One region of the Lactobacillus sp. ESL1191 genome, then DNA from elsewhere that is predicted to be linked to it. Evidence: predicted binding sites of a transcription regulator. Region 1 holds the regulator's gene; the other holds the start of a gene.
What was found. The regulator NrdR, encoded in region 1, represses ribonucleotide reductase genes. The targets are predictions, from matches to a motif close to ACACNATATATNGTGT.
Positions count from the first base shown of each region.

Region 2: the regulator NrdR is predicted to act here: its motif matches at 9,708-9,723, upstream of ACSYSN_RS07695 (deoxynucleoside kinase).

Region 1 is NZ_CP196365.1:1,014,628-1,030,922, forward strand. Features, by position in the region: gene ACSYSN_RS05240 (nicotinate-nucleotide adenylyltransferase) at 1-192, opposite strand, end outside; gene yqeH (ribosome biogenesis GTPase YqeH) at 201-1,310, opposite strand; gene ACSYSN_RS05250 (YqeG family HAD IIIA-type phosphatase) at 1,303-1,827, opposite strand; gene rplT (50S ribosomal protein L20) at 1,932-2,288, opposite strand; gene rpmI (50S ribosomal protein L35) at 2,323-2,523, opposite strand; gene infC (translation initiation factor IF-3) at 2,546-3,058, opposite strand; ribosomal protein L20 leader region at 3,097-3,208, opposite strand; gene ACSYSN_RS05270 (transporter substrate-binding domain-containing protein) at 3,320-4,141, opposite strand; gene thrS (threonine--tRNA ligase) at 4,285-6,216, opposite strand; gene dnaI (primosomal protein DnaI) at 6,508-7,407, opposite strand; gene ACSYSN_RS05285 (DnaD domain protein) at 7,417-8,769, opposite strand; gene nrdR (transcriptional regulator NrdR) at 8,772-9,239, opposite strand; gene coaE (dephospho-CoA kinase) at 9,241-9,843, opposite strand; gene mutM (bifunctional DNA-formamidopyrimidine glycosylase/DNA-(apurinic or apyrimidinic site) lyase) at 9,840-10,670, opposite strand; gene polA (DNA polymerase I) at 10,684-13,359, opposite strand; gene murC (UDP-N-acetylmuramate--L-alanine ligase) at 13,549-14,859, opposite strand; gene ytpR (YtpR family tRNA-binding protein) at 14,988-15,629, opposite strand; gene ACSYSN_RS05320 (thioredoxin family protein) at 15,647-15,967, opposite strand; gene trmB (tRNA (guanosine(46)-N7)-methyltransferase TrmB) at 16,005-16,295, opposite strand, start outside.
Region 2 is NZ_CP196365.1:1,538,424-1,554,718, reverse strand. Features, by position in the region: gene gnd (NADP-dependent phosphogluconate dehydrogenase) at 1-679, shown strand, start outside; gene ACSYSN_RS07730 (hypothetical protein) at 854-1,171, opposite strand; gene ACSYSN_RS07725 (hypothetical protein) at 2,612-2,905, opposite strand; partial or broken gene ACSYSN_RS07720 (NCS2 family permease) at 3,084-4,302, opposite strand; gene ACSYSN_RS07715 (DASS family sodium-coupled anion symporter) at 4,430-5,884, opposite strand; gene ACSYSN_RS07710 (NCS2 family permease) at 5,988-7,295, opposite strand; partial or broken gene ACSYSN_RS07705 (Cof-type HAD-IIB family hydrolase) at 7,518-8,237, shown strand; gene ACSYSN_RS07700 (deoxynucleoside kinase) at 8,317-9,003, opposite strand; gene ACSYSN_RS07695 (deoxynucleoside kinase) at 9,016-9,666, opposite strand; gene ACSYSN_RS07690 (Asp23/Gls24 family envelope stress response protein) at 9,910-10,410, opposite strand; gene ACSYSN_RS07685 (DUF2273 domain-containing protein) at 10,432-10,608, opposite strand; gene amaP (alkaline shock response membrane anchor protein AmaP) at 10,621-11,145, opposite strand; gene ACSYSN_RS07675 (glucosamine-6-phosphate deaminase) at 11,340-12,056, opposite strand; gene ACSYSN_RS07670 (ABC transporter ATP-binding protein/permease) at 12,226-14,589, opposite strand; gene ACSYSN_RS07665 (YdcF family protein) at 14,644-15,774, opposite strand; gene ACSYSN_RS07660 (CPBP family intramembrane glutamic endopeptidase) at 15,999-16,295, shown strand, end outside.

The DNA.
Region 1 (16,295 bases):
CGGAATAAACCAAATTTCATCAAGGTGCAACTTGGTCAGCACCTGCTCGGCTACAATCAAGTGACCAATATGAATCGGGTTAAAAGTGCCGCCTAGCAGGCCGATTTGTCTTCCCTTATCTGCCGCTACTGCTCTTTCTGCTGCCACTGCAACCGTGGGATTTTCTGCCAAACTTTTCGCTATCGCAATCATTTTTTCTCCTAAATCAATGCGCGTCTGATACCCAAACCAATTCTAGCAGGAGTGTAGATTTTTACTAAGCAATCTGCTGCAACCGTGACAAAGCCGATTCCACCAAATAATAGGTCACTTTTACTGCTAGTGTGAATTTCTTGTCCCTGCAAAGGTGGCAACTTATCCTCACTTGCAGGAGGCGCAAGCAGTTCACCTAGGTGTCTGGCATAAAAGTCATCTGCCTGCACGGTTTTTGTCCGGTGGACGTAAAGTCCTCGAGCAGCATACACGGTGAAGCTCGTCGGTTCACCTTGTAAATAGTCGATCCGCCCCAACCCAGCCAAAAAGAGCGTATTTCCTGGCTTTAGCTGGTAAGTTGCGGGCTTTAGCGGTTTTTGCGGAGAAACGACCGCTAATTCCTGTGCATTCAAGCGCGTGGCCAACTGATTATCTGTCATAATTCCCGGTGTATCTACCAGGTAGTGACCATTGTCGAGCGGAATTTCAATCTTGTCCAAAGTGGTTCCCGGAAAGCGTGACGTGGTAATTAAATTCTTCACGTCGCCTATTTGGTCAATAATTGCATTCAATAGCGTTGACTTGCCAACATTCGTCATCCCAACAAAGTAGGCGTCTTGGTTGCGAGTTCTCCGTTCCAAATAGGCGATTAAATCCGCTAGATTTTTTTTGTTTTTGCCACTAACTAGAAAAATCTTCTTAGGAAAGAGACCAACGCGGTTAGCCTCTTGTCTCATCCAGTCCTTAATCCGGCTTTGCCGTGAATTTTCTGGAAAAAGATCAAATTTATTGCCAACCAAAATGAAGTCATTATTACCAATAAATCGTTTAAGTGACGACAAGAGTGAATTGGTAAAGTCAAAGAGATCCACAACATTGACTACCAGTGCCTTTTTGGCGGCTAATGAGTTAAGTAAAGCTAAAAAGTCGTCGTTATTAGCACTGACCGGCATAATTTCATTATAATGGCGCAAGCGAAAGCAACGTTGGCAATAAACATCAACATCCTCTTCAGCGCTGGCCTGCTGCAGCCGGGCGGGCGGTAAATAACCCGCTTGGTCAGGCTGGTCTGCTTGCAAGACTGCTCCGCAACCAATGCAAATAATATCCTCATCCATTTTTTAACGTCTCCTTAAAAGTTACCGGGCGGAAAATCCCCAAAATGCCAAAAATGATTTTTTCAAAGAACCGATTAATTCGGGTATTCCATTTATCCGTCTCAACCAAAGGTTTAACTAAGACAGATTCGACGCCGGCCAAATTGCCAGCCTGAATATCAGTAATCAGTTGATCGCCGACCATCATCACTTGCTTTTTAGTTAAAGCTAATTCCTGCCGCTTGCGGCTAATCGCAAATGGTAATGGCTTACGCGCCTTAGCAACAAAGTCAATGTGGTAAGGATTGAGAACCTGGCCTACTCGTTGAGCATTATTATTAGAAATAACCACCAACTTGATTCCGGCATCACCCAGCCGGCGATTCAACCGGTCCATTTCCTTAGCCGTTTCAACTTCATTCCAGGCCAAAAGCGTATTGTCCAAGTCCGAGAAGACTGCCTTAATTCCCATTTGCAAAAGCACCTCTGTCTTTAGATGGTAGATTGCATCAATCGTATAACGCGGTCTAAATAACATCCAACTTCCCTTTCGCTTACACTGCCTAGATTAATATATCAAACTAGGCCCTTTAAATGCTACTTTTAGCCATAAAAAATGACGCTTTTAGCGCCATCTTAAAGTTATTTTAAATTCTTCTTAGCTGTTGCAGCTAATTTTGCAAATGTCTCGGCATCGTTGTAAGCAATATCAGCTAGCATCTTGCGGTTAATGTCCACCCCAGCTAACTTCAAGCCGTGCATCAACTTCGAGTAAGAAAGATCGTTTTGCCTTGCTGCAGCATTGATTCTAGCAATCCATAACTTTCTGAAGTCGCTCTTGCGTCTTCTCCGGTCGCGGAATGCGTATCTGTAAGATACAAATAATTGGGTACTTGCAGCCTTAAACTGCAAATGCTTGGCGCCGCGGTAACCCTTGGCAAGCTTCATAACCTTCTTACGACGTTTACGTGTTACTGTTCCACCTTTAACTCTTGGCATTTAAAATTCCTCCTAAATCGTCTTTATTTCATGATTAACGCATTTGCGAGAGCATTTGTTTAATGCGCTTCAAGTCGCTACGTGAAACCAAAGCAGCCTTTCTCAAATGACGACGCTGCTTCTTAGTCTTACCATGGAAACGGTGACCAGTAAAAGCATGATGACGTTTCAGCTTACCAGTAGCAGTTCTTTTAAAACGCTTTGCAGAAGCGCGGTGAGTTTTCATTTTAGGCATTTTCTAATTCCTCCAAATTTAACTATTTACTTTTATCACTCTTGGGAGCGAGCATCAAGAACATTGAACGGCCTTCCATCTTGGGCTTGCTAATTACAGTAGCAATATCCGCGGTGGCTTCTGCCATTTTTTCTAGCACTTCGCGTCCTAATTCCTTGTGAGTGATAGCTCGACCCCTGAACCTAATCGAAACACGTACTTTAGCACCCTCTTTAGTCAGGAACTTTTGCGCATGCTTTAACTTCGTGTTGAAGTCATTGCCCTCGATTGTAGGACTAAGACGGATTTCTTTAACGTTAACCGTTTTGGACTTCTTCCGGGACTCTTTGACCTTTTTTTGCTGTTCAAAGCGGAACTTACCATAGTCCATAATCCGAGCAACTGGTGGCTTGGCATTGGGCGAAATCAGAACTAAATCTAAATTTGCACTGCTTGCTTGACGCAAGGCTTCAGTCTTTGTTACAACACCAACTTGTTGACCATCTTCGTTAATTAAACGAACTTCGCGAGCACGAATTTGATCGTTTAATATCATATTCTTCGGTATAATTCTTCACCTCCATGATAATCGCGAGGACAAGAAAAGAGCGGGCATAAGTTACCCGCTCTTAATCAACAGAAAATATCGATTAGCCCAGAGGTCAACTTAACTTAGGCGAGAAGCGGGAAGCTCCTTCTTGTTCTCAACTATACGTAATTATACACAGTTCAAGCCGACCGGTCAATCAATTTAGTTAAAAGATCATCCCAACTGACAGCAGCTGCTGGCTTTTAGCGCTTTTTAGGAATAGTTAACTTATTTACTCTGGTAGTACATTTTTCGGTAGTTAAAACCTGGAACTTTACTGAACCACTTCTTGATTAACCGATTGTACTCTCCGCTCCGCTGAATCTTGGCAAGGGCCCGATTAATGGCCTTAAGAAAGGCATCCTGATGCTTATTGACCGCAATGCCATAAGGCTCGTGGGTGAACGTGCCGCCGCGGACGGCTAAACCCGGATTTTGAACCGCTAAGCCGTACAGCACGCTATTATCACTAGTCAGTGCGTCCCCTTGGCCTGACTTCAAGGCTGAAACAGCCTGACCATAATCTTGCATAGTTACTACTTTGGCTTTGGGAACCAATTTTTTGATCATTTCAACTGAATTATCACCAACAATGCCAATGACAGTCTTGCGCGGAAGATCGCGCATACCCCTGATTGAGGAATTACGCGCAACCAACAGAGACTGGCCGGCTTGAAAATATGGCCGCGAAAAATCAACTATTTTTGCACGGTCTGGAGTAATGGTTAACGTAGCAATAACCGCATCAACATTATGGTTCTTGAGCAAGGGAATACGCGATTGTGCAGTAGCCAGGACAAACTTAGCCTTGCCCTGCGAACCCAAAATTTCTTTCGTGACTGCTTTGGCCATATCAACATCAAAGCCCTTTTCAATATTATCCTTAGTGTCAGTCAAACTAAACAAGCGCTTATCACATTCAATCGCCCAAGTGATTGTTTTAGCTGCTTGAACGTTCTTTAATGTCGCCTGGTCTGCTTCTTTTTTTCCACAAGCAGTTAGCAAAATACTACAAAATATGATGATAGTTGGCCAAATCTTACTTTTCATGCTGCTTTCCTCGCTTAACCAAGTTATTAGTTGAATTCTATATCTACTTGGTCTTTACTACTCTCTTAGTCACCAGTCATCTAAACCTAGACTAATGGGCCGGATAAAGGCTTGAAAGAATATGTGCTGTCAGTATTAACTCACTAATGTTTCCTTGAATATGCTTGAACGTCTTGAGCAATTTCTTGACTAAACTCGGTCAAACTCTTAGCCACTTCTTCCTCTGTGCCATAGCGGCGAACGTTGACTGAATTGGTCTTCATTTCCTTATCTCCCAGAACAAGCGTATATGGGATCTTTTGGGTTTGTGTCTCCCGAATCTTGTAGCCTAATTTTTCATTGCGCAGATCTGTCTCTGCCCGAAAGCCCTGCTTATTGAGTTCATCACGAACTTGTTTAGCATAATCAGAGTGAGCGTCCAAATTAACCGGAATAACTTCTACCTGAATCGGAGCCAACCAAGTTGGAAAGGCACCCTTGTAAATTTCCATCAAATAGGCAATGAACCGTTCCATTGTTCCCACAATACCGCGGTGAATCATCACCGGACGATGATCCTCGCCATCTTGTCCAACATATGATAGATCAAACTGTTCCGGCAACATAAAGTCTAACTGGATTGTTGACATTGTCTCATCTGCTCCCAGAGCCGTCTTAGTTTGAATATCGAGCTTAGGACCGTAAAAGGCAGCTTCACCTTCAGCTTCAACATAATCGAGTCCCATATCATCCATAGCCTTCTTTAGCATTGACTGGCTGCGCTCCCACATCTCATCGTTGGCAAAGTACTTCTCAGTGTTCTTAGGATCACGATATGAAAGTCTAAAGTAGTAATCAGTAATATCAAAGTCTTCATAGACATCGGTAATTAACTTCAGCGTCTTGGCAAATTCCTTCTGTACTTGTTCCAAAGTAACAAAGGTGTGGCCGTCGTTTAAGGTCATTTCGCGGACCCGCTGCAGCCCTGACAAGGCCCCAGACTTTTCATAGCGGTGCATCATGCCTAATTCAGCAATCCGAATCGGCAACTCACGATAGGAGCGGATGTGATGCTTGTAAATTTGAATATGGGACGGACAATTCATCGGTCGTAACTCTAACATTTCACCGTCACCCATATCCATCGGTGGAAACATGTCATCGCGATAGTGCGCCCAGTGACCGGAAGTCTTGTAGGCATCCAGGTTCATTAGCACTGGCGTATTAACGTGTTGGTAACCAGCGGCCACTTCCTTATCAATAATGTAGCGCTCAACTACCCGGCGAATAGTTGCACCCTTAGGTAGCCAGTATGGTAAGCCTGCACCCACTTTCGGGTCAACAAAGAAGAGGTCCAAATCGCGGCCGATCGTCCGGTGGTCGCGCTCCTTAATTTCAGCTCGGCGCTTGAGATCTTCATCCAAGTCTGCCTTTTTGAAAAAGGCAGTACCGGTAATGCGCTGCAGCATTGGATTAGACGACTGCCCTTGCCAGTATGCACCAGCCACCGACAGCAACTTAAATTGTTTGATTTTACCAGTATTAGGCAATAGGGCTTTAAAGCCAAAATCAACAAAGTCGCCTAACCGATATGCTTGCACTTCATCGGCTTCCTGGTCTAACAAGTCCAGCTTAAAAGGATCATCTTTGAAAAGTTCTGCTAGCTCTGCTTTTGGCATTAGTACGGCTTCAATCCGGTCGCCAGCCTTAATCGCTTTTTGAACCGCCTTTTCCAGTTCAGGTAACTCGCTAATCTTGATCTGATTTTTCTTATCAGTATCAACAAAAAAGCCCTCTTCATCTGCTGCATGTTCTCCCAAACGCATTTGCGGATATGCTTGCTTGGCCACCGCTTCTAACACAAATGCGACAGTTGCCCGCAAGACGGCAAGCCCGGACTCATCTCGATCAGTAATAATTGCCACCTGGGCAGCGTGCGTAATCTCAAAGTCAACTGGCCGCAATTTGCCGTCAACGGTGCCGGCAAGTGCCGCCTTACCTAAAGAAGTTGAAATGCTACGTGCTACTTCACCGATGGTGACTGCCTGGTCATAGTTCTTTTGGGCGCCATCTGGCAAAATAATTGAAAAACCCATAATTACCTCCAAAATAATTAAAAAAGCGTCCCAGTGCAATCTGCACTGGGACGCTATTAACGTGGTTCCACCCATAATTAGGTTAAACATGTAACCTATCTCATTACGAATTGATAGCGGAATTCACCCTTTTAATAACCATTACTAGTGAAATGAGTGGGGTGCGGACTCTTTTGAAAAACTTCCAGAAGCTGTCTCTCTCTCTGAGTTGAGCCGCATCATGTTCATTCATTGAATATCATTATACATAAAGAAATTACGAATGCAAATTATTTTTTAGGTTATTTTAATTTACCTTCGCCGGTTCTGACCCGAAACTGTCACTTCAGTTGCCAGTGTTCGCACCCGCTCTAACAGCCGCGCCGCCTTGACCGGATCAAGGGCATTCTTAGTTTCCTTGAAGTGTTCTTCCAAGTCGTCCATTGCCATATTTGCTGAAAAAAAGGTTGGAAGAACGTTGTCCATGCGGCTCTGCAAAATAACTGCGAGTACCTCATCCCGAGACCACTGGCTAAGCGTTTCGGCACCAATATCATCTAAAATCAGAACATCACAGTTAGAAATACGCTGAAGCTCATCTGGCAAAGAATTATCACCAAAGTGACTGGACAGCGTGGCGATAAAGGTTGGGACATGCAAGAACACCACCTTTTTGTTCCAAGCCGCCAGCTGGTTAGCTAGGCCAGCCAGCATGTAGGTTTTGCCGATGCCAAAATCACCATAAAGGTACAGACCCTTTTGGTGAACATTTTCCTGGTATTTGGCTAAAAATTGTCGAATTTCTGCTAATGCGTCCGTCCTCCCTTTTGTCACTTCCAGTTCGCTCAGGCTAACTTCATGTAAAGACTGCGGTAAGTTAATCAAGCTGACATTTTTCCTGACCTTAAGCTCGGAATCATGAGCAATCTTACTAGCTTTCGGTGCATATTGTAAATCGATTGCATTACTATTCAAAATCAGCTGGGGCTGGTAGTCCCTGGTCACCGGATCCTGCTTATGCTGCTGCATGCAAAATTCATAGAGGTTGGACAAACTTTTTTCAATCATATCTGGGGTAATCTGGTCCGCATGTGCTTTAAGAAACGCTCGCACTTTAGGCTCTGCCAGAACCTGTTTCCGGATCGCTGCCGGATTTTCTTTTTGGGCTAAACTCGCAATATTTTTATCCATAAAATCACCAATCGATTGCATCATATTCACCTAACTTAACCCGGTTTCGTCCTCAAGATTTTTGAAAAAGTTTTTCAAATCATCCGCCGAAACATCTGTCCTTTCCTTTGCCTGATGCTTGCTCCAATCAGTTCCTTTTTCAACCCGCTTCTGGGGCGCATAACGACGCTGGTATTGTCCCTTGTTTTGCTCTCTTTGGGCCAGATATTCAAGGGCTTGACGACCATCTTTGACCCCGTGCTGCAGCCAGTCATGCAAAATCTTATTGGCTAATCGATAAGAAATATTGGGACCACTCTTCAGGCAAGCATAAGTTAAGATGTTGAGCAGCTCCGCCGGAATACCCTTTTCATTATATAAACTATCAACCACCTTATACTCACTAGCATCTACATAGTCATTTTTAGCTGTTTTTAGTTTATACAAAAATTGGGCCGGCGACTTGGTCTGGGCCAACTGCAGAACCTTTTGTGCTTGCGGTTCTAAGCCAGCGCCACTGCTGGCGCGGTTAGCAGTTGTCGGCGTTGCTGCCTTCATTTGTTGGCGCGTGCGATCCGCATGTATGCTGGCTGCTATGGTCTGCTTCACCAAAGTCATATTAAGCTGGTAATCGCCGTGCAAACAAGGCAGCGCCTCATCTACGAATTCCTGCTCCGACAAGCCATAGGTCCGCATTACGCCGCGAATTGCTTCACGGTTGCGATCAATTTCAGAGCCAGCAATTTGATAAATTTCAAACTGCTGCTTCATAAAGTCCCAATCAATGTGGTCATCTTCATTAATTCTAGCTCTAGCATCCTTTTGAGGCTGGTTTTCGCGCGCGGCTTGCTTAACTTCAAGCGAAGGGTCAATTGCTTCTGCTGCCGGTAAGCGAAAGACTTCCATAAACGAGGCCGAAATGTCTTGGGCATTCTGCATACCGTTAACCTGATTTTCATTGCGCTTACTTTCACGAGCAAAGTCGCGACTCAATTTTTGAAAGGCAGTAACACCCACCTTTTCCTTAAGTAGGCTGGCTAACAACGCGGTCGCAAAAAATTCACTGCTACTTGGCACGCTGGTCAGCTGAAAAAGTAAAACCTCACCCATAATTTCATTATTGGCCAGACGGGTCTGCACTAGCCCCACCGCTTCCAGCTTATGAAGGGCTGCAAACAGACTCTTACCGTCACAATCTAGTTGTTCAAACAATTGATAGATGGCCTGGGAGTCCGACAAAATTGCATCAGAACGGTAATCCTCGTTTAAACTTAGGTAAAGAGCTAGTGCCTGGGAGCCCACCAATGGTTGATAAAGCTTGACTAAGGTACGCAATTCTGGCGCGGACACCTCTACCCGGTTAATAATGAAGAAGGGCTGCTTGGGATTAGGGGTCTTAGACACAGTTAATTCCCCTTCTCGCGCTTAGCCATCATATCTTCCATGGTCTTCATGAAGCTCGACATATCTTTGAACTCACGGTAGATCGAGGCAAAACGAATATAAGCAACATCATCAATACTAGCTAGTTCATCCATCACTAATTGCCCAATCTTCTTGGACGAGATTTCGCTAATGCCTTGTTGCCTTACCTTATTTTCAACGTGGTCAACGAGTTGCTCGAATTGGACGCTAGTAATTGGACGCTTTTGCCCTGCTGCCATCACACCATGGAGAATTTTTTTTCGGCTAAACGGTTCACGTGTTCCGTCATTTTTAATAACCAATAAGGGAGTCGTTTCAACCCGTTCAAAAGTGGTGAAGCGAAAACCACAATTTTCACATTCACGCCGCCGTCTGATTGCCCGATTTTCATCGCTGGGACGCGAATCAATTACGCGTGAGGCATTTTGTCGACAATTAGGACATTCCATCTTAGTCCTCCTTCTTTAGTTTACCTAGCAATTTTTTTAGCTTGCTCTCTAATTCTTCTATTGTACCAGTATTAGCAATGACATAGTCAGCCAACTTAGCTTTTTGGGCTAGCGGCATTTGACTGTGAATTCTCTCTAGGGCTGCTTGGCGGCTTAGCCGATCCCGCGCCATCAACCGTTCCAACTGCAATTGTGCGGGTAAAGCGATTAGCAAGGTGCGGTCACAGTATTTTTGGCCGCCAGACTCAAACAATAGCGGAGCATCAAAAACCACCAGCGGGACTTTAGCTTGCCTATTTTGCGTAATTTTAGTCTGAATTTCCCGAAAAATCAACGGGTGGGTAATATTATTCAAAACTTCCCGTTGCGCTGGTTTAGCAAACACCAGCTGTCCTAGTTTAGCCCGGTTAATACTTTGGTCAGAGTTGACAATTGCTGGGCCAAATTGCTCTACTACCACAGCATAACCGGCAGCTCCAACATTTAAAAGATCGTGTGCAATTTGGTCGCTATCAATCAGGGGAACCTGGTTTTGGCTAAAAAAACGGTCAGCAGTGCTTTTACCGCTCGCAATCCCGCCCGTTAGGCCCAAGACCAACGTCATTTGTACAACACCTGGCAGTGCGGGCAGTAGGTCGTCCCGCGTCCCGTAACCTTGATCTTCTCGAGGGGGGTACCACAGCGCAGACATGGTTCACCCTGGTGGCCATAAACGCGCAGCATTTTCTGAAAACCACCGGTCTGTCCGTTGGCATCAAGATAAGTGTGGACGGTCGTCCCACGTTCCGCAATGGCAAGTGCAATCAGCGCGTTAATGTTGTCATGAAGTTGACCAAGCTTGTACTTAGAAATTTGGTTGGCCATACTCAAGGGATGAATTTTGCTTTCCCATAGGACCTCGTCGACGTATATATTGCCTAGCCCCGCCACGACGGATTGGTCCAGCAAGGCATTTTTAATGCTCTTATTTTTGCCGGCCATGCCCTTGACCAGGGCAGCTTTGGTAAAGCCGCTTGAATTGGGTTCCACACCTAGTTTACTAATCCCGGTTACGATTTTTTCCGTTCCCGTCTTCACCAACTGCATCCGCCCAAATTTACGCACATCATTATAACGTAAGCCTGTTCCATCGGTAAAAACAAACTGAACATGATCGTGCTTCCCCTTCGGATCAGAAGCCCTTACTAAGCGATACTTTCCTTCCATGCGCAAGTGCGACACAATTGTTAACTGTCCACTAAGGCGAAGCAGTAAGTACTTGGCATAGCGGTCAATCGTTACGATTTTTTTACCGGCAAGCTGACTAGTAAATTCCAGTGGGTCACTGGCAATAATCTTGGGATACCACAGCTTAACTTCTTTGATGGTTTTTCCTTTAATTAACGGCAACAAGGTGCGCCGAACCGTTTCAACCTCCGGCATTTCTGGCATTAGTTATTACTCCTTACTTTGCATCGAACCAATTATGACCATAACCTGAATCCGCTACTAGTGGAACATCGAGCTGCACCGCTGCCTGCATCACTTGCGGTACAATTTCCTTAATTGTAGCCAGCTCTTCTTTAGGTACATCAAAAATCAATTCATCATGCACCTGCACCACCATTTTGCTCTTCAGCTGCAGGTCGTCCAACTTCTTTTGCATGTTAATCATCGCAATTTTGATAATATCAGCAGCTGATCCCTGGATTGGCGAATTAATTGCTGTTCGTTCTGCAAATGAACGCACATTAAAGTTCTTGGCATGGATATCTGGCAAGTACCGGCGCCGGTGCATAATTGTTTCGGCATATCCCTTTTCTCGCGCTACTTGAACCGCCTTATCCATGTATTCCTTGATTTGCGGATATTGGGCGAAATAATTATCAATAAACTCTTTGGCTTGCGGCCGACTGATATTAAGATTTTTGGACAAGCCGTAATCCGAAATGCCATAGACAATCCCAAAGTTAACTGCCTTAGCACGTCGCCGCATCAATGGCGTAACCTCGTCCGGTGACTTTAAGCCGAAAATCTTCATGGCCGTATGAGCATGAATATCATAGCCGGTTCTAAAGGCCTCTTGCATCTGCTCATCCCCTGAAACCTGGGCCAAAACCCGCAATTCAATCTGAGAATAGTCGCAGGAAAAGATATAGCCATCAGCCTGACTTGGTACAAAGGCCTTTCTAATTTGCTTACCCTCTTCAGTTCTGGTTGGAATGTTCTGCAAGTTAGGATCAACTGACGATAAGCGGCCAGTTGCAGTCAAAGTTTGCAGGTAGCGGGTATGTACCCGTCCATCTGGTTGAATGACGTCTAAGAGGCCATTGACATAAGTTGACTGAATCTTAGCGATTTGCCGGTAAGTCAAGATTTGGGCAATAATCGGGCTTTGGTCCTGCAGTTGGTGCAAAACGTCAACTGAAGTCGAGTAACCTGTCTTAGTTTTTTTAATCGGGGAGAGGCCCATTTTTTCAAACAGGATGTGTCCCAGTTGTTTAGGGGAATTGAGGTTGAACTCTTCGCCAGCCTCCTGATAAATTTTACGCTTTAACTCTTTAAGCTCCACCGCAAATTCATTTTGTAACTCGCTTAAAGTTGCAGCCTCAACCTTAATACCGCTGATTTCCATAGTTGCTAATACTCGCGCAACGGGAATTTCGATACTGGCATATAAGTCATCTTGCTCGTGTTCTTTAAGTTGATCTAGCAAAGTCGGTTTTAATTCTGCTAGGGCTTTAACCTTACCGGCCAAGTGGTTGAACAAGACCTGGTCATCTTCTGGAATTTTGACACTCTTGCCCTTACCATAGACCGCGTAATCGCTTTTGACCGAATTTTCACCGTACATCCGGCAAACTTCACCCAGGTCATCAAAATTATTTTCATTATTAATTAAGTACGAAGCCAGGAGCATGTCATAATCAATCCCGCCAGCTTCAATTCCTAGCCGGTGTAACCCAACTATCGTCCGTTTCAAGTCGAAGACGTTCTTTTTAAGCTGATCATCTTCCAATAGCCGCTTTAATCCAGTTGTCTTTAACAGATTTACATCCCGGCTAACAAAGATTCCAGCTTGCGTTTTGATGGCAAAGCCAACAAAGTCGGCCAAGTGGTAATTAGCACCCAGTAGGCCAAGGTAAAAACTAATTGGCTGTTTTTCAGCTGGCTTAATTGCAGCAAGATTATTTTCGGTTAATTCGGTATAATCAACTTTCACTGTTTTCGTCTTTGCCTGGGTTGCGCCTGCATTATCACCTGCCGGATCCAATTCACCAAGAAACTTTTGAAAGTTCATCTTTTCATAAAAACGACGCAACTTCTGGTAGTCTGGCTTGCGCTTCTTAAGCTCCTTAAGACCAATTGTAACCGGTGTAGCCCGCTCAATTGTGGCCAGCTTTTGGGCCAAAAAAGCCTGATCGCGATCATTGCGCAAGTTCTCCTTCAGCTTGGATTCTTTCATTTCATCAATATGGTTATAGAGATTTTCAAGCGACCCATACTTCTGGATTAGCTGTGAGGCCGTCTTGGGGCCAACTTTAGTTACGCCCGGATAGTTATCCGAGTTATCACCCATGAGTGCTTTCATGTCAATAAACTGGGTAGGGGTAACCCCATTAACTTCTTTCATATGCTCAGGCGTATAGTTTTCTAAGTTCATCACACCCGACTTAGTCACCATAACTGTCGTCTTGCTCGTGGCAAGCTGGGTCAGGTCCTTATCGCCGGTCACAACTGTGACCTTAAAGTCTTTTTCTTCACCTAATCTGGCAAAAGTGCCAATAATATCGTCAGCCTCATAGTTTTCCAGTTCATAGGTTGAAATACCGAGATCATGGAGTAATTCTTGAATATACGGTAACTGCTCAAGCAATTCTGGCGGGGTCTTCTGGCGGCCGCCCTTATATTCGCCGTACATGGCCGTTCTAAAGGTTGTCTTACCAGCATCAAAAGCCACCAAAATATGGTTGGGTTTAACCTCAGCGAGCAACACGTCAAGCATATTTTTAAAAGTATAAATAGCATTAGTATGCAAGCCTTCGGAATTTTTGAAATTCTCAAGTTGGCGGTACAACGCATAAAAAGCCCGAAAGGCAATGGAATTACCATCGATTAAAAGTAATTTTTGATCAGCCATTAAATCTCCTCATCCATCAAAGCAGTTGATTAACTCAACTACCATTTTAACAGTTTTTGCGGCTTGCTGCAGGATGTGGTCTCGAGTTCGCTTCTTCTATCTGCTTAACTAGAATTTTAAACGGAATAAGCAGGCAACCAAAAAGACCGTTACCTAATTAAGGTTAACAGTCTTTCTACTTGAACTTAGTTAGAGTAACTTTTCCAAGGCATCTTCATACTTCTGAATATCGCCCGCACCCATAAAGACAATCACACTGTCGTTATTTTTTGCTAGCTCAGTCATGTTATCAAGGTCAATAACTTCAGCACCAGGAATTTGGGCCACTAGGTCGGCACTTGAAATATCTCCGCTTGCTTCCCGCGCCGAAGCATAAATTGGCGTAATATAAACCTTATCAACTCCACGCAAGATTTCAGCAAAAGCGGCAGCATATTTCTTAGTCCGCGAAAAGGTATGCGGCTGAAAAACGACAACCAGGTGCTGGTGCGGAAACTTTTGCCGCGCTGCCTGAATGGTAGCCCGCATTTCGGTTGGGTGGTGAGCATAATCATCAATTATCTTAACGTCGCCAAAGTCTTTTTCAGCAAATCGGCGCTTTGCTCCCTGATAATCAAGTAGTCCCTTTTTGATCTCGGCTAAGGGGATTTTTTCGGTATAAGCAACTGCAATTACAGCCGTCGCATTCAGGATGCTATGGTCACCGAAGAGATGAATAGTAAACTCCCCTAAATCTGTCCCGTGGGCCACCACATTAAAAGTTGAACCAGTCGTCATTTTCTTCACGTTAACAGCTTGAAAGTCATCGCTATCATTAAAACCGTAACTATACTTGGCAACCTTGGTCTGTAATTGACGTAAGCGGTCATTACCACCCCAGACAAACAAGCCCTTTTGTGTCTGATCAGCAGCAGTCTGAAAGGCTGAAGTGTAATCATCCTGGTCCTTAAAGTAGTCGGGATGGTCAAAATCAATGTTAGTCATAATTTGGTAATCTGGGTGGTAGGCGAGGAAGTGACGCCGGTATTCATCAGCTTCGTAAACAAAGAAGCGCGAATCCTTGATTCCTTTACCTTGGCCGTCACCAATCAGATAGGAGGTCGGAGCTGCCTCAGTCATTACCTGGGCTAATAAGCCAGTTGTCGAAGTCTTCCCGTGAGTACCTGAAACGCCAATACTCGTATGCATTTTGACAATTTCTTCAACCGTATCGGGATAGCTCTGCCATGAAATCCCCTGCTCCTCGCAGGCGCGTACCTCGATGTTATCAGCCTTGAAGGCATTGCCCTTGACGATCACCTGACCGCCATGCTTAATGTTAGCTGCAGCAAAGGGCAAGACCCTAATGCTTGCTTTTGCAAGTGGTTCCTGGGTAAAGGTATATTTTTCAATGTCACTACCGGCAACCTCATAACCCAGATCATTGAGCAACATAGCCAGTGCAGCCATTCCGGTCCCCTTAATTCCAATTAGCCAAATCTGCTTGTTCTTATCTAACATTCCCTTAGCTCCCCCAATATAATTCAATCGCTTACCATTCTACCATTTTTAGGTGAAAAGGGCAGCAGCACCACGCCAAATCAAATAACTTTGTCAAAAAAGAACTTCCTCAACGGGAAGTTCTTTTTTTAGGCAAGCACACCACTTGCTAACAGCTCATCGCACTTCACTGGATCAAATGCTGCACCCACGGTAAAGTCATCGGGTACAACCAAGATGCCCCGCTTTTGTGGAGCATGCTTGAGCCCTAATTCGCGAGCCGAGCAAATCATGCCATAGGAATCAACCTGGCGTAGTTTTCCTGGCCAAATTTGTTGGCCATTAGGCATCAAGGTTCCTGGCAGAGCAACCACCACTTTTTGGCCTTGGTCAATGTTAGGGGCTCCACAAACAATCTGGTATTCCTCACCACCGACATCAACAGTTGTAACGTGTAGGTGGTCTGAATCCGGATGTTTTTCACAGGTCTTGACGTAACCATAAACTAGCGTTGGCTGGCCATAAGCAAGTTGATCAGCAAAACCAGCAGAAGTTAATTTTTGATTTAGGGCAAGCAATTGGTCGTCAGTCAATTTAACTTGACCATCCGGTAACTTGTCATAATCAATCACCTGGTCAACATTGAAAAAATTATAACCAATCGTCTTACCTGTTTCATCAGCAATCCGGGTTACCTCGCCCTGTTCCTCATACTTACTCAGCCCCTGGTCTTGCCCTAAAATAACAATCAAGGTGTTAGGATAGCTACGCTTATTGATACTAGTAATCATCTAAAATCCTCTTTCACTTAGTCAATCGACCGTAAAAAGTCTTCAACTTGGTCCTTAGTTTTGCGTTCCTTATTAACTAGTCGCCCAACTTCTTGACCATCTTGATAGACCACAAATGAAGGAATGCCCAAAATATCATGGTTCTTTGCGACCTCAACTGCTCCGTCGAGGTCGACTTGCACAAACTTGCTATCGGCAAAATCTTGCTCAATTGCAGGCATAAATTGTTCCAAAAATCGGCAATCTGGACACCAATCGGCAGAAAATTCCAGGACAACTCGGCCCTTGCCAGTAAGTTCAGTTAATTTTGCCTCATCTAATTGTTTAATTTGTTCCATAATAAAACCTCGCTATTAGTTTTGGTAGTTTATCCTTTTATTTTACCCTAAATCTGGCGTGAAGTGCATAAATCGGATTACCCTGGACCGCAAACTTGTGCTCATACTCCGTTTCTACGTTGGCAGCCAGCACTTTTGCAGCCTCATGATGCAGGTCGACAGAGACAAAGTCAAAATACATGCCATAGTTATTCATGCTTTGTAGTGAATAGGCAAATAGGCCCGCGTTATCTGTCTTAAATTCAACCACACCCCCGCTCGTTAAAATGGTCTGATACTTCTCTAAAAAAGTCTGATAGGTCAAGCGCCGCTTCTCATGCCGTGTCTT
Region 2 (16,295 bases), 520 kb from region 1:
GAAGCAAAAAGATGACCTGACTGCTGATCATATCATTGATCATATCTTGAACGTAGCTTCCTACAAGGGAACGGGCAACTGGATGCTAGAAGATGGTGTCAGTTTAGGTGCACCGATTAGCGTAATTGCTGAAGCAGTGCTTAGCCGTTTCATGTCTAAGGCGTCGACACGTGAAGGCAAGGAAATCACCTGGCAAGGTGAAGCGCCTGCTGACTTGATTGATAATTTGGAGCAAGCTCTGCAATTGAGTCAAGCAGTGGCTTATGCTCAAGGATTTCAGCAATTGAAACTGGCCGCTGATGCTTATGGATGGGCTTTGCGTTACCCAGCAATTGCCCAAACTTGGGAAGCGGGGTGCATCATTCGCTCTGCCATGTTAAAAGATATTGAGCGGGCATACTCTGATGGCAAAGTATTGGTTAATATGTTCCAGGATCCGTACTTTAAAGACCTAATGGATAAGAACCTACCAGCCTTGCGCCAAGTGGTAGAATTGGCAACTAAGGCTGGTATTCCGACGCCGACTTTAAGTGCAGCACTTAATTACTTAGAATCGATTTTTAATCCAAGTCTGCCAGCCAACCTAATCCAAGGCCAACGCGACTACTTCGGAGCGCATACTTATTTAAGAAATGATCGGGAAGGCGTCTTCCACACTGAATGGTATGAAGAAAAATAACTTAGTTTCACGTGTAACAAAAAAGATAGATAAGTTTAACTTATCTATCTTTTTTAAGTGAGTTAAAAAAATTAACTGCTGTTTCACGTGAAACTTGGGTGGTGCTTCAAAAAGTTCTATTTAGTGGTCTTTTTTATAGCCCTGCTTTAGATACTTAGGTGAAGTTTCAGGGGCCTAGAATAAGCAAACAAGGGAACCGCTAAATAAAACTGCCGCACAAACCAGGATTGCCAAACTGGTGCCACCGACTCTGGTTGGAACTGATAAAAGAAAGGTTCCGGCTGTTGCACCAACGCGTCTAATGGTAATGCAGACCGCGCCCCCGCTAGCTTGCACCTTGCCGTCAAATAATTCGGTTGGGTAAGGATAATCTAAAACAAGACCGGAAGACAAGATGATTACAAAAAGTACTAGTTTGAATGTTGGTAAAGAGTGAGGGCTCAAGGCTAAAATCAGCATTAAAATAGTCGAAATTAAAAAGTTACTGGTCAAGAATAGCCGCCGGCTTAAGAGCTTAAAAATACTCAAGAAAATACTGAGTAACATGCTGGTGTTATATAAGTTTCCAGAAACTTGGGGATTACTGATGCCTATTCCATTTAACAGAATTGGTAAGAAGATACTGATACCAAAAAAGCAAAAGTTTGGCAGCGTAAAACATTCCGCTAACTAGGGTTGGGCGTAGGTACTTCTTGCTGAAGGGAATTGTCCAAGACGGTTAATTCGATTTCTTAGGTTGCTTGAAGTGACGCAAAATATCCCATTTATGGCTCAGCTTTTTGCTGATTACCTGATTAGCAGTCTTAACTTGACTTTGCTGGCTAACAGTTACGAGAGGGCGGCAAAGGAAAGAGGGTTCCTATCACGTAAGCAGAAATGAATCCCAGAACCCAATAACACAGCAAGTGGCTCTGCCTTTTGCTGTGTTCTCTCTGAGGCAGCCATTCAGTTAGAGCGCATTGCCCACGGTGTAATCAATCGTCATCATTAAACCGATGCCAATCCGAACTGATAGGCGACTGATCAAAACACTGCTAGCTTCAGTAATAGCTACTGAGCCACTTATTCAACATCCCCTGGTTACAAAAAATAAGTTACTTATCTAACATAACAAAATTCCTCAAGGTATGAGAAAATGGCTAGAAGAAGAGTGTTATTTTATAATAATTAAATAACAAGTATAAAAACCTATCAACCACAAAAAAGCGTTAGCTTTAACACTAACGCTTTTTAAATTTCAACAACTAGCTGAAATAATTAGTGAATTAGATAGCAATGTAGCCAAGGAATTCCATAATCATCTTGAAGATTTCTTTAAAGATATTCATATATAACACACCTCCCATAATTAGATAGACTATTGCCTCCTATTATATTATAGCTTTATAAGAAACAAAAAACCAGCAAAACCAATTATGCCAATTCCTTCTAGTAAAGGAGAAAAGTTCTAAGGTGAAGCTGCTGTTCGATTCCTACTAGCTGCCGTATAGCCACTTGTGGCAGCTGCTTGAATTTCTACTTTAAGGGTTTGAAAATGTACTAAGCTATACTCTCATTTTTCTAATAAGCAGAAGCTTTGCCTGGGCACTCATTTCGAGAACAACCTTTTTAGCGATAAATTTTTAAGCTAAATAATAAAATAAAAGCAAATAAGGGCTAGTTTTTTATTTCTTATAAAGCTATAATATAACAGGAGGCAATAGTCTATCTAATTATGGGAGGTGTGTTATATATGAAAATTTTTACAGATATTCTTAAGTTGATTATGCAATACCTTTTGGGTGTTTTATAATCTAATTTAGCAATTATTGAATAATTGCTAGATATAAAAAGCGTTAGTGGTAAGAACTAACGCTTTTTGTGTATAAACTGAACCTGGTAAGTTACGAACTTAGCCAGCAAGAAAGCGTATTTATGGCTATGTGCAGGAGGCTATTTACTGAAGAACAGGCTAAAAAGCACCAGTGCCACAGCCGCAAGCAGCCAATTGCTAGTCATCAAAATGGCCTGCAAGTAGCCCATTTTACCTGTTACTTCAACATGGCTAACTAGGTATTCGCCTGCAAACATTGCAAAAGTAAAGGCCAGGAGCCAGATTAGGGCGCATAGTCGACCTGCAATAGTATAGGGAAAGAGAATAGAATTAAAACTGATGAAGACTGCTGAGCTGAAGAACACTAAAGTTCCACTATAGCGGTTATACCATCTTTGAGCTTGCTTTTCCATCGCTGACCAGCCTCTTTCTGAAATTTAAGTAGATTGAGTTACTATCTGTTGAGTTTATTAGTATATGATAAGGCGATACCAATAAAAAGTAAAGGTATACTTTTATTAGTTATGAACAGATACTTAAACTAAAACAATTAAGCAATGCCCATTATCTTCCATTAACTATTAATTCCGGCTATATGTTGGTAATCAAGAAGAAAATGATAAAGATAAAAAATAAAGCATACATCATGGGCGAGACCAGCTTAGCATGACCTGAAGCAATCATCGTGATCGGATAGGCAATCATCCCTAGAGCTAGACCATTGGAAATTGAATATGTTAATGGCATGCCGACGATAGTCAAAAAGGCTGGAAAGGCAATTTCGAATTTAGCCCAGTTGATCTTTTTAAGGTTACCAGCCATCAAAACACCGACGATAATTAGCGCAGGTGCTGTAACCGTAGTTGGGATAACAGCAAGGAGCGGACTAAAGATCATGCTAATTAAGAAAAAGATCCCGATGAAGATTGCGGTCAAGCCAGTTCTCCCGCCCATGGCAATGCCGGCGCTGGATTCAACAGAAGTGCCAAGCGGTGCGGTTCCAATTACCGCGCCCTCGACCATGGCAAGTGAATCGGAAAGAAAGGCCTTACCAATTCTTGGAATCTTGCCATTGCTATCAACTAGCCCAGCTTGTTCTGTCATGCCAATTAGGGTACCAGCAGTGTCAAAGAAGGTAACTAATAAGAAAGTCAGCACCACCATAAGTAGTTGTGGCGTATTGATATCCTTGATGTGAAAGATAGCCTGGCCAAAGGTTGGTGCAATACTGGGCGGATAAGCAACTAGACTCTTAGGCAAAGGAATTTGGCCAATAAGTATTCCCAAAAGAGCAGTGACTACCATCCCGATAAAAATTGAACCAGGAACATTCATTGCCATTAAAATGACCGTCAAAGTTAAACCAAACAGGGCAAGCCCAATAGCTGGTGAATTAAATTTGCCCAGCATCACTAGATTGGCGGAATTGCTTCAACGACTTTTTCTCGGAGTTTTAACAGGGTAATTAAGATGAATAAAACAGAGGCCACTAAAACACCAGCCAGGGCAGTTGCCCAGTTGATCTGCATACCTACACAAACATTATAAGAAAAAAGGCTGCACTACCTAGCGTTGGTGCTAATGCAATGGGATAGTTGGCCACTAGTCCCATAATGAAGCAACCGATTGCGATTGAAAGAGCCGTTACCGTAAAGGCTGCCCTTTGATCAATCCCAGCAGCGTGTAAGATGCTGGGATTGACAAAGAGGATGTAGGAGAGACTAACAAAAGTGGTCAGTGCCGCAAGAAGCTCACGTTTTACGGTGGTATGAACATCATTTAAATGAAAGACTTTATTTAAGGTCGTCATTTTTCCTCCAATTAATAACTAAATAAAACTAATGTATCTAGTATATAACTAAGTGAGAGCTAGATTCTATGGTAAATATTTCCTGGGAAATAAAAAAGCTGTCGCTTATGCGACAGCTTTTAGGCTGTTACCACATTCCGATCAACTTCATCCAGGCTAGGCCGATAATGCCGTAGACTAAGATGTAAAAAATACCAAAAATGAAGCTGAGTCGCCACCATTCACCCTGTTTGACATAACCAGATGAAGCTAAAACTGATGCTGCGGGACTGGAGTAATGTGTGGTTGAACCCATAATTGCAGAAAAGAGTGCTAAGAATTGCGCAGCTAGTACTTTTGGTGCTCCGGCAGCAATCGCAACCGTTAACAGGGGCAAGTACATGGCTGAGTTATGGGCGGTAGCACTAGCAAATAAGTAGTGGGTGTAGAAGAGCACTAGCGCAAGGATGACTAATGCAGCCAGCCAGCTAATGTTTTTCATACCTGCTGAGATACTAGTTGAAATCCAACCAATGAAGCCAAATTGTGTTAACTTTTCAGCCATGAAGACTAAAATTGACAACCAAATTAGAATGTTCCATGCACCAGTCTCACTTAATAGATCCTTAGGCGTTAAAACACCGGTAAAAAGCAAAAGCGACACGGAAATGAAAGCAATTAGAGTTGCATCAATACCCAGGGTGCTTGAAAGCATCCAGAGGATTAAGGTGATGACAAAAATCACCGCCATCATTTTTTCTGGCATAGTCAGCTTGCCCATTTCTTTAAGTTGACCGGTAGCCCATTCTTTTGCATTAGGAGTTTCCTTTATTTCAGGAGGGTACAACTTGTAAACGAAGTAAGGTACGGTAAGTAAGCAAATGGCTGCCGGAACGATACTTGCCATTAGCCAGGGCGTCCAAGAAAGGGTAACGCCAGCTTTGGATGCTAGCGCTACGGCAATTAAATTTGGTGCACAAGCTGTCATAAAGAGCGAAGATGTAATAATATTTATCTGAAATTCAGTAAAAATCAAATAGGCGCCCATTTTTTTTCGTGAAGAATCATTTGGTTTAGAGTCGAATGTTTCAGCCAACGATTTGATAAGTGGATAAACCACCCCACCGGCTCGAGCAGCATTCGATGGGGTTGCTGGTGAGACTAGTAGGTCGATTGCACCAATTGCATAACCCAGTCCCAAAGATTTATGCCCAAACCATTTAACAAAGAAAAGCGCAATTCTTTGTCCCAAACCGGTTTTAACGATTCCTCGGGAAATCATAAAGGCCATTACAATCAGCCAGGCAGATGAATTAGCAAAGGCATTAATGGCTCCTTTGGCTACCAGTTGGCCGTTAACTACTTTATCCGCAAGCGGCGCTAACCCCAAGCAGATTGTTAATGTAAATCCGATAAGAGTGACGCCACTAATTGGAATCGGCAGGGTAATACAGCCGACAATAGTTGCAATAAAAATTGCTAGCATTTGCCAGGCTTGAACCGTGACCCCAGCCGGCCGAATAGGTGTTGTAAACCAAAAAAGTAATCCAAATACCAGTGGTAGGATAAACTTTTGGTAGTTTATTTTTTCAAGTGTTTTCATGCCAATCCTCTTTTTAAAAATAAAAAATAATATAACAAGATATTTTTTATCGTGCTATATTATTTATTTTATCATAACAGTATCTTCTTTTTATAGAGAATAGTTAAAAATTCAGTACCCATAAGAAAATAATGAAAACGAAGAATAAGATCCACATCATTGCCGTGATTTCTTTGCCGCGTTTAGCCGCCACCATACAAATTGGGTAGGTAATCAATCCAAGGGCAAGGCCATCTGAAATGGAATAGGCTAATGGCATGCCGGTCAAAATCAGAAAAGCCGGTACAGCAATTTCCATTTTATCCCAGTGAATATGGGCAGTGTTCTGCGCCATCAAAACACCAACGATAATCAAAGCCGGTGCTGTAACGTGGGTCGTAAATAAACCCAAAAGGGGACTGAAAATCATAGAAATCAAGAAGAAGATAGCAACGAAGACAGCGGTTAAGCCAGTGCGTCCGCCGACTGCGATGCCAGCACTGGATTCAACAAACGCACCAACTGGTGAAGTACCAAGGACAGATCCGACCATCATTGCGGTGGAATCAGAGGCCAGAGCCTTGCCAACGCGAGGCATCTTGTTGTCCTTCATAAAACCAGCCTGTTGTGCTAACCCGATTAAAGTACCGGCGGTATCAAAGAAAGTAACTAGTAAGAAGGTAAGCACAACTACCCACATTTGCAAAGAGTTGATGTCCTTAACGTGAAAAATGGCTTGGCCAAAAGTGGGTGCAATACTTGGTGCAAAGGCCACTATTTTACTTGGTAGCTCAATCTGACTAGTTACTATACCAAAGATGGCAGCTAAGACCATGCCGATAAAAATCGCTCCAGGGACCTTCATAATCATTAAGATGACGGTGGCCAGTAAACCAAAAATGGTAATCCAAACGGCAGGGTCGTGCAGTGAGCCCAAGCCAACTAAAGTTGACTTATTACCAACAATGAGACCGCCATTTTGCAGGCCGAGAAAGGCAATGAATAATCCAATCCCAGAAGAAATGGCAAACTTTAGATCAGCTGGAATGGCGTTAATAATTTTTTCACGTAGCTTAAACATGGTAATCAGGATAAAGATGATGGAAGCAACAAAGACCGCAGCTAGTGCTGTTTCCCATGAAACTTTCATACCCAGGCAAACCGTATAGGCAAAAAAGGCATTAATACCTAAGGCGGGTGCCTCACCAATTGGATAATTAGCCACAATTCCCATTAAGGCTGTGCCCAAAGCACTGGCTAATGCAGTTGCAGTAAAAACGGCCCCCTTATTTATACCACTAGCGCTTAAGACGCTAGGATTGACAAAGAGGATGTATGACATACTGATGAAGGTGGTTAGCCCTGCAAGAAATTCTACTTTGATACTAGTATTGTACTTATCGAGTTGAAAGTAACTCTTAAGAAAATTCATTTAACTTCTCCCACAATCTAAATGTTCGTGTTTTATATATTTATAACAACAATTAAAGTTTATCACGTGACATAATAATTGTAAACACGAATTATATAGTGCAGAAATAAAAAATAAATGCGCTTTATGGGCATTGGTACGAAGAATAGTCGTTGACTAAATAGTCAAGTAACCCGTAGAATAAAGTAAAATTTTAATCGCTTTCAACTAATAGAGGTTTAGATGGTTAAACTGCTTTTTTCAGACATTGATGGTACGTTAATTAATTCAGCATTAACAGTAACGCCTAGGACGCGTGATGCTATTCGTAAACAGGTTGTTACTGGAAATATCTTTGTCCCAGTATCTGCGCGCATGCCCCAAGCAATCATGATCGTTGTTGGTCAAATCGTGCAGTCATGCCCCCATGGTTGCATATAATGGTGCGTTGGTTTTAGACGAGCTAGGGCAGCCGCTTTATTCGAAGTCTATTGCTTCAAGCCAGGCAGCATCAATTTGTGCATATCTTGAACAAGAAGAAAAGAAGAAGAAATTGTTCAACTTAAGGCAAGTCCTAGTTCGGTAGCTGAAGTAGAGCAATTGCCGGGGGTGCACAAAATCTTGCTGATGGGTCAAGCTGCCGCATTAGATGTAGCAAAGCAGAATTTAGCAAAGTTGCATCCGGATTTGTTCTTGGTTAAATCAGCGCCTACTTTGTTGGAAATAATGGTTAAGAAAGTAAATAAGGGTGCAGGGGTTAAGATACTAGCAGAAGCGTTAAAAGTCAGGATGGACCATTGTTGGGCCTTTGGTGATAACTATAATGACGCGGCCATGCTCAAGGCTGTAGGTCATCCGTACTTGATGGGTAATGCACCTGCTGAGTTGAAGCGAGAGTTTGCCAATATCACATTGGATAATAATCATGACGGGCTTGCAGCTATTTTGGATGCTGTGGACTAGGATTAGGTGAACAGAAAAAACCGCTGTGGCAGTACTAACTGCCACAGCGGTTTTAGGTTAACCAAGCAAGTGAAACTTGTTATTGTGAAATTTTGATATTAGTTGGTTTGTTCCAAGAAGTAGGGAGCTTACCTAAGTTTTTTAATTTGGCAACTATTTGGTCTAAAACAAGCTGCAAGTCGTGATCATTGGACACAAAGTCGAGTTCATCACCATTGATTTCCATTTTAGGTGAATAGTCATACTTTTCATACCAAGGCTCATAATAACGCAGCAGACGCTTGTAGTAATCTTCCAGGGTAGCGTCATAACTTAATTGTTCATATGGTCGCCCCCGCTTTTGAATGCGTTTGATCATGGTATCGTAAGAAACATTAATATGAACTAAGAGGTCGGGGTTTTTCTTAGGCATGTGCTCAAGCTGTCCCATCATATTGTTTAAAAGTTCATAATACGTGTCTACTTCTTCCGTAGTTGCTCGCCCGATATCGGCATTCATTTGGAAGAAGAGGGCGTCCTCGTAGATTGAACGGTCAAGGACATTGTTGTCGTCTGTCAAAGCATCCTTAATGCTACGAAAACGTGTATTTAAAAAGAACACCTGAAGTAAAAATGCATATTTTTTGGGATCCGCATAAAAAAGTGGCAATACGGGGTTATCATCAACACTTTCATAAAAAGGCTTAGTTCCTAAATACTTAGCTAAAATTTTGGTTAAACTAGATTTACCGGCTCCAATTGGCCCGCTTAAAACAATAACTGTCATCACGATCCTTCTTTATTCTAAATTATCACTTACGCGTAATTTATGATCAATTTGTCTGATTACTTCTCTTTTAGCAGCTTCATCGACAATAAAGTCGAACTTATCACCGTCGATCTTCAGCTTTGGTGATGCATCATAGTTTTGGTACCACGGTTCATAGTAACGAAGTAAGCGGGCGTAGTAGTCTTTTAAACTCGGATCGGTACTGAGCTGTTCAAAGGAGCGGCCCCGTCGTTCTATTCGCTCTAACATGGTATCAAGAGATACATGGATATAAATCAACAAGTCAGGCTTTTTGCTCGGATTACCCGGTGTATCTTCCATCATGTTCTTTAGCAAGCTGTCGTAAATTTGAAATTCCGTTGGGTCAGCGACGCCATTTTCAGCGTTCATTTGAAAAAAGAGTGCGTCTTCATAAATAGAACGGTCGGAAACACTATTTTTTTCTTTGATTGCCTGATTAATCTGCGCTAAGCGGTGGTTGAGAAGGTAGATGTTAAGCAAAAACGTATAGCGTTTCATGTCTTGATAATACAAGGGTAGTACAGGATTATTATCAACTCCCTCGTAAAAGGCTTGACTCCCCAAGTGTTCAGCTAGAATACTGGTTAAACTGGATTTACCGGCTCCAATTGGCCCACTTAAAACAATAACTGTCATCACGCTCTTTCTTAAATACAATATATAGATCTTTATTTAGTTTAATACGAGATATTGTGGTAAACAAGCAAAAATTTAATTAAAATGGTGAGTCAAATGTCAAGTGATTTTGTATATTGCAGGACAAAAAAATCACAAAATGTGGTTCAGATTATTTACCGGATTTAGTTTTGTTACACGTGAAACTAAAGAGAGCAACACCATGCATTGGTATTGCTCTCTTAGCTTCAAAAATTGGGAAGCGGGTTACTTAACTCTTTTTTCTGTCTTTGCTGGGGAGTCTTTTTTGTCCCCAATCTGTTCTTTTTGATCAGTGATTTTTTCTTTAGCATCCTTAGTCACATCAGAGATCCGGTCTTGCAGACTAACTGAATCCTTTTCGTGCTGTTCTTTGCTCTTGATATCGACAACCGTAACGTTGACTTCAACCGTGTCCAAACCAGTCATTTCCTTAACTTTGTCATAGATTTGCTGCTTGATTTGATCATATAATTTGGTAATTTCTACACCGTATTCAGCAACAATCTCAATATCCACGGCCACTTGTTGTTTGCCAACTTCAACGTTGATACCAGATGTAATATCATCATTGTTGACAATCTTGTCCGCCAGATTGGAAAAGAAACCGCCGTTAATGGTCAAAAGTCCTTTGATATTTGATAAAGCAATTCCAATAATTTTTTGAATCACTTTTGAATCATATGCTAGATTGCCTTTAATTTCTTGATTCGATTTATTTTGTACCATTTTAAAAATCCCTTTCGTAGTTTATTTTCTTAAATCCTTGAGTAAGGGCAGGTAGTGTCCGCCTAAAACACCCAGCACGCCCATGGCAATTACAAAAATTGTTTTGAAAAAGCCCACTTCCAAAAAACACCATGCCACTAATAAACCAGTTGCTGCACCGCATATTTCTGGGAGGTATTGATTTATTTTCGCTTTCATGGTCTACCTCCTTTATTGAACCCGCTTGTGAGTCCTTTCTGGATTACGATAGTTTACAAACTTAATAATAATCTTGGGTTTCTGGTCAATTCCAAGTAGGAGCTTGAGATTTTTTGATAGTTCATCAAAGTAACTATCTAACAGCTCTGCAACATTTTCTCCCGTACCCAGTGAACCGCTGATCTTAATCTTAATTCGTCGCTTGGTAAGGCGTGAATCAACTTTAACCTTACTTAGATAGGGTAAATCAACCAAAGAATTGCTGATATAGCCATTAATCGCTTTACTAGTAATTGTGACTTGTCCAGTCCGTTTATGAATTAGGTTAAAATACCTTTGAACTGGCCAACCTAAGATAACAAGTAGACTAATCACTAGGATAACTAACACAATAGCGCTGAGCGCGATTAGATACCAAGAAAATAGCGGATCGATTTTGCCTAGCGGGGGTAAGTGGATTTTTAGATACATTTGCCAAAAACCTTTAGTTTTCCACAGAAGATATACTGGTAGAGGTAGCAATAAAAGTATACTCATAACCAGCAACCATTTTTTACTTTTCTTCAACTGATCACATCCTTTTCTTATGACTAATACTAATACTGATTTTGCGATTAAGCTAATTAAAGGTACCGTTATATATACATTATTTGCTTGATATATTGAAGGTAAATAAAAAAACCATTCAATAATAATGAATGGTTGTTGTTAAGCTGGCCGGTACTAGTGTTTTACCGGTTAGTGAGTTTACTTGCGGCTGCTTCATTGATTATTACCGTTACATTTGCATGTTTTTGCAGAATTGAGGCTGGCACAGCTTCGGTTACCGGACCCTCAATCATCTTTTTAACTGCATCAGCCTTGCTCTCACCAAAGGCCATAATAACAACTTCTTTTGCTGCCATAATATTGGCAATACCCATACAAATAGCCGTTTTTGGTACTTCGTCAATAGTGCTGAAGAAGCGTGAGTTGGCCTTAATGGTGTTTTCGGTCAACTTAACTTCATGGGTAATTGAATCAAAGGAAGTTCCTGGTTCGTTAAAAGCGATGTGTCCGTTTTGACCAAGACCTAGGAGCTGAATATCAATTGGATGATCTTTGATAATCTGGTTGTATTCAGCAGATACACCTGCCGGATCAGCCGCTGCCTTCAGACCATCAGGAACGTATGACTGCTTAAATGGCTTCTGTTCAAATAGGTGCTTCTGCATAAAATAATGGTAACTTTGATCGTTGTCTGGACTTAGGCCGACATATTCGTCTAGATTAATACTAGTTAACTCACTAGTATCTAAATCACTTGCTATCCATTCGCGATATAGATCTACTGGAGTAGAACCGGTAGCTAGGCCGAGGACCTTAGCGCCCTGCTTGATACCTTTACTAAAAAGCCTAAAAGCTTCTGTACTGGCGTTAGCTTTGGTGTCTTTTATAATAATTTTCATAATTTTGCCTCCATTTTTAATTAAGCTCATTATAAATTGGTATATGCCAATTTGTCAATAAGTTGACTTTGCAAGATTTTAGGGTAATGGTGTAAAGTTTGGGCAAGCAAAAACTCCTAACATTGTTTCACATGTAACATTATTAGGAGTTTTAATTAATGATAATATTTTATTCGCTTCTTAAGGCAGCAGCGGCATCTTTTTTAGAAGCTATTCTTGCCGGAATATGTCCACCAATCATGGTTAAAATAGTGGAAACCACAATTAAGATTAAAGCATGGTCTGGCTTTAATTGACCGATGTTTGACAGATTAGTGATTGAATATAACACTTTATTGATTGGCAAAATTAACAACTGAGCAATAGTAATTCCAAGAACACCTGAAAAAAGGCCTAAGAGAAGGGCTTCTGCATCAAAAACTCGAATGATGTCCTTTTTTCGAGCACCTAGCGCTTTTAGAATGCCAATTTCTTTTGTACGTTCTAAAACAGAAGTATAGGTAATAATACCAATCATAATCATTGATGTTAACAATGAAATTGCAGCGAAAGCGACTAACACGGAAGTAATTCCATCAAGAATATCTCCCGTGAGAGCAGTAATTGTACTAGACATGTCAGTGTAAAGGATTTTATGAGCTGATTTTTTCCCTTTGTTCCACTTATCTAAGTACTTTAAAACTTTATCTTTAGAGTTAAAATTATTTGGGTAAATCAAAATATTGGTAGGTACGGACGAGTCTCCTAAAGATTGTAACAATTGTTGTTTTGAGGAATTATTCATACTTTGGCCAGTAAATACATTTAATTTAGTTTTTTTCTGTGCTTTAACGATATTTGAATTAATATTTTCTTCAATAATTTTTTTATCTAATTTAACATTGTAGACAATTCCACGTGATAGCATAGCTCTGGAATCTTTGTTTTTTGGCCGAATTATACTAGTGATTTTTAATTTAATTTTACTATTATTGTACATGGATAGGTCTGCTTTTTTGGGGATAAACATCCCGGTAGGTAATCTCTGATAATAAAAATTGTTGCTCGCAATGCGGAATTCTTTACCAATAAACTTATTATAGTTTATTTTTGATCCAACACTAGACTTAATTCCAAGATTTTTTAAAATATTATTATTAACCGTATTTTTAGCGTCAACGACTAAAGCAAGATCTGTGATGTGATTAGGCCAATTACCTGAAAGTAATTTATAGTTCTCTTTGATGAAGTTGCCTTTGTTTTTATTTAGAGAGATAGGAAAAACGTTAGATCCTGAAAAAGAAACCTCGATTGCTTGAGTTTGTGCTTGCGCATAAGAATTAAGAGGATTAGACCCTCCAGCAATTGAGGAGAATTGAACACGTTTGACCTTCCCATTAAGCATAGTCAAAAGATTGAGATTAACTCCCATCTTATAAGAGATATTGTTTGCATATTTCGAATTGATATTCTTAATGTATTTAAAATAAGATTGAGTTATTAAGTTTTTATGTGTTGCTTGCTTTAGTTTGTCTTCTGATGCAATAACATAATGATTTTTGGTTTTTATCGTGTTATGTTGATTACTCAATCTGTATATGTCAGTAGCGGTTTGAGCAATAGTGATTGGTTGTTTGGTCAGAATTTTTGACATGGTGGAATTGATTTGCTTTTGAAAGCCGTTGGACAAGGCTAATACAATGGCAATTGAAATAATTCCAATACTTGATGCAAAGGCAGTTAATGCCGTTCGCCCCTTTTTGGTCATAATATTGTTAAAACTCAATTTAATTGCGTTCCAATATGACATTTTGGTTCGAGTTAACTCAAAAGTGTCTGGCTCATTTACAGGTGTAAATGGATTTGAATCATTAATGATTTTACCATCTTGGAAGTTAACAATTCGTGTTGCATATTCTTCGGCTAGCTCTGAATTATGAGTAACCATAATAACTAGACGTTCATTAGAAAGCTTTTTAATCAGTTTCATGATTTGTTCTGAAGTTTCAGTATCAAGTGCTCCTGTTGGCTCGTCGCAAAGTAGAATTTCAGGATTATTGGCTAAGGCTCGAGCAATGGCTACGCGTTGCATTTGACCACCTGAAAGTTGATTAGGGTGCTTGTTAATCTGATCTTTTAATCCTACTTGAGTTAGAGCATCAATTGCACGTTTATGCCTTTCACTTGCCGATACGCCAGACAAATTCATACCGAGTTCAACATTGGCAATAATTGATAGGTGAGAGATTAAATTATAGTTTTGAAACACAAAACCAATTGAATTGTTACGGTATGCGTCCCAATCTGTTTCTTTAAAGTCTTCGGTAGACTGGCCATTAATGATTAGATCACCGTTGTAATAGTATTTAAGGTCTTCCGTATCATAACGGTCAAGTCCACCAATAACGTTTAACAGAGTGGTTTTACCAGAACCACTGGGTCCTAAAATTGCAACAAACTCCTGATTGCGAAATGAAATGGTTACGTCATCGAGTGCATGTGTTACTGTATCCCCCACATGGTACGTTTTACGTAAATGCTTTAACTGCAACATAATCTTATCCCTTTTCCTTAATTAAGTAATTACTGATAGATATTTTACCATTCTTTAAAAAACAAGCATATGAAAATAGACTAATTTATTTATAAAAATATAAACATTAGTTAATTGCAAAAGGGCATAAATAATAAAGAAAACCATAATTCCTAAAATAACAATAAGATGCCGTTTCTTCTGAAATAATAAAACACCAGCGAATTCGCGGACAATTGCATTAGGTAGATAGTAGAATCTGGTATAGCAGCCAACCCCATTAGCCTTGAGTCCCACGTTCTTGGCAGCTAGCGCTGCACGCAAAATGTGATAGTTATTACTGAAGAATTTTGCGCGGTAGCTATTGTTGCCGAAGTCCTTGGCGGCAACCCGAGCAGAGAACTGCATATTTTGGCTGGTGTTTTTGGATTCTGTTTCAAGCAGAAGGTCATCCGGGTCAATACCACAAGCCAGCGCATACTCAGCCATCGCTCGTGCCTCAGCGATTTTTTCATCGTTTCCTTGACCGCCAGACATAATCAGTTTGGGCATTGGTCGGCCCTTGGCAACTTGTTTTTGGGCAAATTCTATTGCACGGTCAATCCGCCCAGCTAATAGAGGAGTTACAGTTTCTCCATTGCTCAGTCCGGCTCCAAGCACAATCAAATAATCTTGCTGATAGTGGCGTGGAACAAGTTGGTAAAGAGCCAGATTGACTAAAAAGTTATACGCAACTATGAGTAGGTAGAGGATGATGGCAATTGGACAATATAATAGCGTTTTGGCCCAATTAGGCAAACTGCTAAGTGGACCGAGTAAGGCAATTGCCCAAAATAGCAAAAGCACCAGACCGGTGAAAAAAGTGAGAGAGTTGGTTAGGGTTTGGCCTTCATGTTTCCAGACAAAATATGCGTTCCATAAGAAAAATAGCCAAGAAAAAGCCGCAAGTAAAGTGACGGTTACAATAAAAGTCATTAGGAAGGTGACATAAATCATTCTTAAAGCATAAATATTGGTCGCCATGACAATAACGGTTAGCCAAATACCTAACATTATTAGGAAAGCAGTAAAAAGAATACCATTAAGCAACCTACGAGGTTCGGTCAACCAAGAAATTAAAAAAATAATAACAAAAGCAAGCAAAACAAGTGAAAGTTCAGTAAATGATTGGTTTTGACTAAGGAGCTCAAGCAAGTGCATCATGATTTCTACCGCGGCATTCAATAAGGATCGTTGTAATTAGTAACATAACTGATTCGTTAATCTAGCTAGGCAATGGTGGCCCTAGCTAGGCATTATCCCAAAGTACACAAAGCTTAGCCTAATAAGAAAACAAATCATTTTTAAGATAACTTGCATTATACTATGACAGCGTACATAATCAATGATATATTTTTATTTTCAAGCGGAACTGAAAGGGAGTTATCAATATGCGCAAGGTTTTTTATTTCCTGGGAAATATTGTTGTCATGGTTGTGGCAATAATATTATATGGCTTGACCCAGCAGTTTTACTTTTATCCTAGTCGGGTTAAAAAAGCACTTCACCTTAGCTCAAACAGCTATGTTGTCTTGACTGTGGCGGTTACGATTGTTGTTTTGTTGTTGCTTGCTTTTATCTATCGCAAACAGTTACAAAAGCAAAATAAGTGGGACTTTAATCGCAAACCGCACTGGGGGATTCGACGGATTTTGGTTGCCATTGCAGGGTTCCTCTTGCTGACGATT